DNA from 2 places in the Chryseomicrobium aureum genome. Region 1 is predicted to be linked to the other one. Evidence: riboswitches for the same ligand, from Rfam matches in the RefSeq annotation. Region 1 holds a riboswitch; the other holds the start of a gene.
What was found. A riboswitch is a leader RNA that binds a small molecule or an ion and turns the genes downstream of it on or off. The one in region 1 is predicted to bind preQ1.
Positions count from the first base shown of each region.

Region 2: another riboswitch for preQ1. It lies ahead of ACF3OH_RS03960 (QueT transporter family protein); the one in region 1 lies ahead of queF (preQ(1) synthase).

Region 1 covers NZ_CP171117.1:26,306-30,524, reverse strand. The annotation lists gene ACF3OH_RS00165 (DUF3219 family protein) at 1-53, shown strand, start outside; gene ACF3OH_RS00160 (LLM class flavin-dependent oxidoreductase) at 64-1,056, shown strand; partial or broken gene ACF3OH_RS00155 (VCBS repeat-containing protein) at 1,145-1,417, opposite strand; gene queC (7-cyano-7-deazaguanine synthase QueC) at 1,491-2,144, opposite strand; gene queF (preQ(1) synthase) at 2,191-2,691, opposite strand; PreQ1 riboswitch class I at 2,812-2,858, opposite strand; gene queE (7-carboxy-7-deazaguanine synthase QueE) at 3,012-3,740, opposite strand; gene queD (6-carboxytetrahydropterin synthase QueD) at 3,733-4,203, opposite strand.
Region 2 covers NZ_CP171117.1:729,506-733,724, reverse strand. The annotation lists gene ACF3OH_RS03970 (glutaredoxin family protein) at 1-119, opposite strand, end outside; gene ACF3OH_RS03965 (rhodanese-like domain-containing protein) at 135-1,532, opposite strand; PreQ1 riboswitch class I at 1,694-1,738, shown strand; gene ACF3OH_RS03960 (QueT transporter family protein) at 1,746-2,231, shown strand; gene ACF3OH_RS03955 (phospholipase D family protein) at 2,328-3,776, shown strand.

The DNA of each region.
Region 1 (4,219 bases):
CGGATGAAAATTCTTCATCACTATTCAGCCTGGAGCTGATTGAAATTGGATAGAGAAAATCGACTGAAGTTAAGCATCCTGGATCAATCACCTGTATCCGCTGGCAAAACACCAGCTACGGCTTTGCAGGCTTCCATGGAGCTCGCAAAAAGTGGTGAACAGTTCGGGTACACACGTTATTGGATTGCCGAGCATCACGATTTCACCGGACTGTCCTGTTCTGCGCCGGAAGTAATGCTGGGCTATATTGGGGCGCACACCAAAACAATCCGTATCGGAGCAGGGGCGGTATTGCTTCCGCATTATAAACCATACAAGGTTGCTGAAGTCTATAATATGCTAGCGACCCTGTTTCCTGGCAGAATTGATTTAGGGATCGGAAGGGCTCCGGGCGGATCAGCGGAAGTGACGACGGCTCTCTCGGATAATTATTTACAAAATGTCTACAAAATGCCGGAATCCTTTAAAGAACTTTTGCATTTCCTCAAAGATGATTTTCCGGAAGACCATATGTATTCAAAAGTATCTGCAGCACCGCTTCCGGAAATTTCTCCTAAACCATGGCTTCTCGGGACAAGTAGTAAAAGTGCCAAGCTTGCTGCAGAGAACGGAAGCGCCTATGCATTCGGTCATTTTATGAGCGATAAAGACGGGCCGGAAATCCTTAAAACCTACAAAGAAAATTTTCAACCGGGTTTATCCCAACAACCAGAATCAATCATAGCCGTGTCTGCCATTTGTGCAGAAACGACCGAGAAAGCTGAACACTTGGCAAAGAGTGGTTTTCTCTGGAAGTTAAATATGGCAAAAGGGGAAGGTAGCGTTGGGGTCCCTTCACTAGAAGAAGTCGAAAACTATCCATATACAAGCGAAGATCAACAAGAAATTGAAGAGATGCGGCGCAAAATGATCATCGGCAATCCACAAGAAGTACGGGAGCAGCTTGAACAGTTACAATCCATCTACCACACCAATGAATTCATGATTATTACTATCACTCATGACTATATGGATCGCTTACAGTCGTATAAATTGATTGCTGAAGAACTCTTGTAATAAAAACAGCCAGTTAATTAAAGGCTAACTGGTTGTTTTTCTATTTAGTTGATTACATTTTGATGCTCTCCTAACACCTTTTTATATCCTAACTTCCAAAGATAGCAACATACTGATTTTGCAAACCAAATCTATTACCCGACCATGCTAAAGTATTCAAAACATACCCTAAAGAATCCGCATTATATCGCCCCGCAATTTTCTGATAGGCCAACAACTCAAACTGTTGATTGTAATCAAAATCTACAGGATACAACCCACTAAGCGGATTTACAAATCCAGTGATCGGACTCTTCAGCTTTCCATTTTCATAATAGATTTCATCTAAATACTCGCTGCCTCTTGCTGAAATGTCAATAATGATTGAGAGAGACATCGACCTCCATTTAGACTTGCCTAAGATGACTGAGGGTATCCTGCTCGCTAAAATACTCCTAGTTTAACGATTGTACATAAGCTTCCATTCCTTGCAGACGAAGCTTACATGCTGGGCACTCCCCACATCCATCCGCAATTATTCCGTTATAACATGTCAATGTTTTTTGACGAACAAAGTCAAACGCACCTAGCTGATCTGCTAAAGCCCATGTCTCTGCTTTATCGATCCACATGAGTGGCGTATGTATAACAAATGATGTATCCATCGACAAATTTAATGTGACATTCAATGATTTTACAAAGGCATCGCGACAATCTGGATAGCCACTAAAATCGGTTTCACACACACCTGTTACAATATGCTTCGCGCCAATTTGGCTTGCTAAAATCCCTGCGAAGGATAAAAAAACTAAATTACGACCTGGTACAAACGTAGATGGGAGCTCGTCTTCCTCCCCTTCTTTTATTTCGATATCGTCTCGCGTTAACGCATTCGGTGCCAACTGATTCAAGAGCGACATATTTAAAATATGATGTCGTACGTTCAACTCCTGGGCAATTTGTTTAGCACATTCAATTTCGAGTGCATGGCGTTGTCCATAATCAAAAGTTACGGCTTCTACCTCTTTAAAGTTTTTTAAAGCCCAAAACAAACACGTTGTACTATCTTGCCCGCCACTAAATACAACAACGGCCTTATCATGTTTCATTATTTTTTCTCCTCTTTTTGCAAGCAAAGTTTAGTAAATTGAAAAATTAGCGATTATCAATTTTTTCAGGATATAAATCATGATTCATTAAACGATAGTTTGCTATTTCTTCATATTTTGTACCTGGACGACCGTAGTTGCACCATGGATCAATTGAAATACCTCCACGTGGTGTAAACTTGCCCCATACTTCAATATAGCGAGGATCTAAAAGTTTAATTAAATCATTCATAATAATATTTACACAATCCTCGTGGAAATCACCGTGGTTGCGGAAACTAAATAAATATAATTTCAACGACTTACTTTCCACAATTTTTTTATCTGGAATATATGAAATATACATCGTTGCAAAATCCGGTTGCTGCGTAATCGGACAAAGACTTGTAAACTCTGGGCAATTAAATTTCACAAAATAATCACGGTCTACATGTAAATTGTCAACAGACTCTAAAACTTCTGGTGCATATTCAAATGTGTACTTCACATTTTGATTCCCTAATAATGTTAAATCCTCTAATCCTTCTTTTTGGTGACGACCAGACATAAAAAAACCTCCTTAAGTTAATACCGTAGTATTTCAAGGAGGGCTAACTATAACGACTCTAAATAAACTAGTAGAGACATAAAAAAAGCCACATCCGATATGGACATGGCGAATTGTCATGTTTCCATAGTTTTTTATAGAGGGTATCAGCTATGAACCTCTCCTGAACAACTCAGGTATTTCATTAGTGTTCATTGTATTATATATAGTAGTACCTGTAAATCAATATTTCGACATGATGCTTTTCTAGAATAATGTGAATTCATTTCATACTAAACTTAAGCTTCCTCCACATTTGCCTATCATTTTACAGCCCAGACTTACACCCCTCTTTTATTTCCCCAGATGAGGGTATGCAGCTGTGGCAGTACTTTAACATCATTTAATTGTTCATCCATCATCACTTGATCAATGAGCATTTCATACTTTGCCAATAGATGATTTGCTAATTGTCCAGTGTCTGAAGTGGTAATATCATCATTTCCGACTTGTAAATAAAGGGGGATGTCTGGGTATCGTTGATGTACATCTTTGGCATACTCATAATCCTCTTGATTAAAGATAACGATTTTTAGGGACATATGTTGATTACCATTTCGAATTTTCAACTTCTCTAAAATAGTAGACAGCATCGAAAAATTTGTGGTCATACCAGAGCTAGGTGGCTTTGGTGAAATTGTTAATTCATCGATGTCGTATAGCCAATCCTGCCACTTACTTCCTTGCGTCTCTACCCCAATTTTTATATTATTTTGTTTTAAAATCGCAATCAGTGCACCTAGGTTGGAAAGAAGTGCTGGATTTCCTCCTGAAATTGTGACAAATGAAAACCTATTTCCACCAACACGTTTCAACTCTGTCCAAATATCCTCGGCCGTCATTTGCACGATTAAATGCTTGCCGCTGCCGTCCCATGTAAATGACGAATCGCACCAAGAACAGGCATAATCACATCCAGCTGTGCGTACAAACATCGTTTTCTGACCTATTACCATGCCCTCGCCTTGCATTGTAGGACCAAAAATTTCAATTACAGGGACTTTACTCAACTTCCATCCATTCCCTTCTTGCTTCAGCATAGCTCGTAGGCGTTTCATATAGCTTTACAAACTCTACACGTGCGCCATCATACCGTTGCTCCTGTTGCAAAGCACCATGTAATTCTTCATAAATCCAAACAACAATATTTTCAGCTGTTGTATTCATCGGAGGTAGCGTTTCATTGATATAATGATGGTCCAAATACGTTTCGATTTGCTTCCACATTTCCTTAATTTCTCCAAAATCAATCATCAATCCTCGATCGTCCGTATAACCGCTTAAGCCTAAAATCACACGATACGTATGTCCATGTAGATTTTTACACTTTCCCTCATAGTTATGGAGATGATGTGCGGCGTCAAACGTAAACTCTTTACTGACAAGTACACGCTTTGCATGATACTTCAATTGACTACTTTTAATATCCACATCGATTTTTTGTAGCTTATCGACAATTCTAAATTCAGGCATATGTTAAAATCTCCTT
Region 2 (4,219 bases), 700 kb from region 1:
GCTGGGTCTTTTTGTACATCGACGTTTGTATATGGAATGTTTTGCTGGTCTAAAAAGTTTTTCATCATATCGCAGTAAGGGCAAGTTGTAGTTGAGTAAACTGTTACTGTGTTTGTCATTTTTATCATCCTCTTTTACTTATTTTTTTGTTCACGTAGGTAAGCCCCGTAGCCACCCGCCATATGTTTCACATCTTCATAACCAAGTGATTTCAATACACTGGATGCAATCGCTGAGCGCGCGCCTCCTTGGCAATACACAAGGACTGTCTTGTCTTTTGGAATGTCCGTGTCACGAATTTTCCCGAGGAAATGATGGTTGGCTTGATTTAAATGTCCATCTCCCCACTCCACATCGTTGCGAACATCTACTACATACGTTGACTCTTTTTCCGCTTCCTCTAAAAATTCTTCAACGGACAGCGTCTCATAGGCATCATGTTGATTCCATTCTGCTACAACATCTACCGGAGCATAACCAATGATACGGTCAAAATGAATAGAATGCATCGATTCAATAATCGCTTCCTTATCATAAGGTTCACCAATGATTACTAAATCTTCATCATAGTTCGCTAGCCATCCTGTCCAGTTTGTAAACGATTTATTATACGGAATAGTAATTGAGCCTGGAATAAGTGTTTTTTCAGCTAATGTCGCCGGGCGCGTGTCAATGACTAGTGTGTTGTTATTCTTAAGTGCCTGCTTCACGTCTTCTGCCGAAAGATCAGGCACACGGTCTGTATGTTTTAATACTGTCGGACCTACTTTATTTACCTTTTTCATTTCTGCAAAATAAACAGGCGCCTCTGGTTGATCTTTTAATAGTTCATCTACGAAAGCTTGTTCATCGTCAATTTGCATTGCCCAGTTGAATTGTTTTTCATACCCAACTGTAGAGGATGGAACGGCCCCAAGAGATTTTCCACAAGCAGAACCTGCTCCATGTGCTGGCCAAACCATTAAATAGTCGGGTAGCTCTTTAAATCGTTGTATAGAACGAAACATGTCGCGTGCTCCACTATCTGCAGTGCCTTCTGCGCCAGCTGCTTTTTCTAATAGATCTGGTCGACCAACGTCTCCAACGAATACGAAGTCACCTGAAAAAATTCCCATAGGTTTCGTAGCTCCGCCACCACGGTCAGTAAGGATAAATGAAATGCTCTCTGGGGTATGACCTGGCGTGTGCATCACTTCAAAGTCGATATTTCCAATGGAGAACCTGCTTCCATCTCTCACGAATTCCACATCAAGACCTTCTGTGTACCCGTACTTCCAGTTTTCATCACCTTCGTCCGAAAGATAGAGTTTCACTCCATGGTCTACTGCTAGTTGTCTCGACCCAGAAACAAAGTCTGCGTGAATATGTGTTTCAGTAGCTGCTGTAAGTGTAAGCCCTTCTTTTTTTGCAACTTGAACGATTTCATCAATAGAACGAGATGGATCAATTACGATCGCTTCACCCGTGCGTTGGCAACCAACTAGATACGTGTATTGTGCGAGCTTATCATCAAAGAAAGAACGAAATAGCATAATCATTTCCCTCCGCTTAATTAGTTTTTTGTTTGTACGGAAAATATACCATAGGGGGTATAAATGTTCAAGTAGTTTGTTTATAATTAGTTTTTCACTAAATCTCTCCCTTTAAACTTCAGTTGACGCTTTTCTGTCTTTGTTGTAAAATCAACTCTTGTGACTTCGTGGTTCGAGATCCTCCCACGCAAAAAAACTAAGGAGTTTTGACAAATGAAAATGAAAACACTTGCGGTCAATGCAATTATTGCTGCACTATATGTAGCTGTATCATTGGCGGTCCCTGTACTTGCTTATGGGGCAATTCAATTCCGTTTGGCGGAGATGTTCAATCATTTGATTATCTTTGACAAGCGCTATTTCTTTGGTATTGTAGCTGGTGTATTTATCACGAACATCTTTTCACCTAATGGGATTTATGATGTTTTGTTCGGAGTAGGACATTCCGTGATTTCTCTACTAATCGTTTTAGCTGTAATTCCGTTAGTAAAAAAAGATTCGCATAAAATGATAATTAATACACTCGTTTTTACATTTACAATGTTTATAATTGCTTATCAGCTTGTGTTAGTTCTTGGACTGCCATTCTTCTTGACTTGGTTAACTGTTGCTGGCGGCGAATTAGCAGTACTTTTACTTGGTATTCCAATTTTCATTGCACTGAACAAACGTTTAAACTTTTCACGACTTCTCGACTAACGTGTACACACTGTGTGCACGTTTTTTTTTATACTTGTTTGGGTATCTTTGATAAGAAAGAACTATACATAGAGACTAGGAAAGAGGACTGAAAAAATGGGGAGATTTAAAAGGTGGTCGAAACGAAAAAAAGTTCTATTTATTGTAGTGATAGCTTTGATTGTAATCTATGCAGGAATGATTTTATGGCACACATTCAAGCCATTGCCTGAAGGTATTTCGTATGCAGGTGACTTACAGCCTATTTCTTCAATAGATATGCTCACGGATTTAACATACGCAGTGAATGAAAATAGTGAAGAGCGACAAACAGAAAATGAAATTTTCTCGAGCATTTATCAAATGATTGAAGAAGCTGAAGAATTCGTTGTCGTAGATTTCTTTTTAGTCGATGGTTTTTATGAAGAAGACGAGGGGTTTCCCCCTATTGCAGATGAATTATCCGAAACTCTTGCAACGAAGAAATTAGAAAATCCAGAGATGCCAGTGATTTTTATAACGGATCCTTTAAATCAAGGATACGGTTCATATGAAAACAAGTGGTTCAAAAAAATGCGCGATGCTGGAGTTGAAATCGTCTATACCGATTTAGACCCTTTACGAGATTCAACACCGATTTATTCAGGAATTTATCGAACGTTTTTCCAGTGGTTTGATTTTGGAGGAGAAGGTTGGATTCCAAATGCCATGGCGAGTGAAGCACCAAAAATGACGGTTGCTTCGTACTTAACATTATTAAATGTCAAAGCTAATCACAGGAAATTAGTCATTACTGAAAAAGAGGGCTTAGTTTCTTCAGCAAACCCGCACGATGCGAGTGGACTGCACGGCAATATTGCACTAAAGTTCACCAGTTCTCCTCTTCTCAACGACATGCTTGAAGCAGAAGAAGCGGTTTCTTTGATGTCCGGTGGTCCGAAGCTTCCCCGCGTCCAAGAAGTTGAGGAGGAAGCTGAGTACGAAGGTCAATTATTGACAGAGAAGACGATTTTAGATGCGCTCCTAACAGATATCGCCGCTACAGAAGAAGGTGATTCTATTGATTTGATGATGTTTTTCATCGCAAAAAGAGATATCGTCAATGCACTAATCGATGCAGCCAATCGTGGGGTTGAAGTGCGCATGATTTTAGATCCGAATGAAAATTCTTTTGGGCGTCAAAAATCCGGTCTCCCTAATCGACCTGTTGTTCAGGAAATGGTAGAAGATACCGAGGGTAAGATAGAAGTACGCTGGTACAATACGGTGGTCGGTCAATATCATACAAAAGCCATTCATATTCAAACAGACCGTTCGGTGATTTCAAGTGGTGCAGCCAATTATACGGAGCGGACTTTGGATAATTATAATTTGGAGGCGAACTTACGAGTGGTTGCTGACAGTGATAGTGAGTTGGCAGAAGAATTCTCTAGTTATTTTGAGCGTCTGTGGACGAATGAAGATGCTGCATTTACCGTGGATGTGGAAGAGTACCAGGATAGCTTTACATGGTGGCAGCGTTGGATTTATAGTTTTCAGAAGCTGATTAAAGTGACTACGTATTAGTTTTAGATGTGGAGCCGACTGGTCAGAAATTGTGCGAGAAGACAGCGTGGACTGTGATGCGCTCTTGGCTTCATAGGCCGCGATGGCTTCTTGCGGGATTTCTAGGAGGCGTAACTCGATTTCATTTAGATTAATAGAACGTCTCCCCAGGAACTCACTGCCTTCTCTTGTCGATTGAAAAAAGTAACAACAACTATTTACAGCACTCCCGCAGCAAAATAGGTGACAGGCACCTTATTACTGTCTAAAGCTACTGCACTAAATACTCGACACAAAATCTTTTTATGAAACTGAAGTTGAGTGCAGAGGAGGGGCTGACTCCGGAGGGATTAAAAGCGGAACGTGAGACCCCGGAGGCGTGAACTTGCGCTGAGGAGGCTCACGACGCGCCCTCGGAAAGCAGCCCCGCAACGGAACTCAACGTTTAAACAGCAAGCCTCATT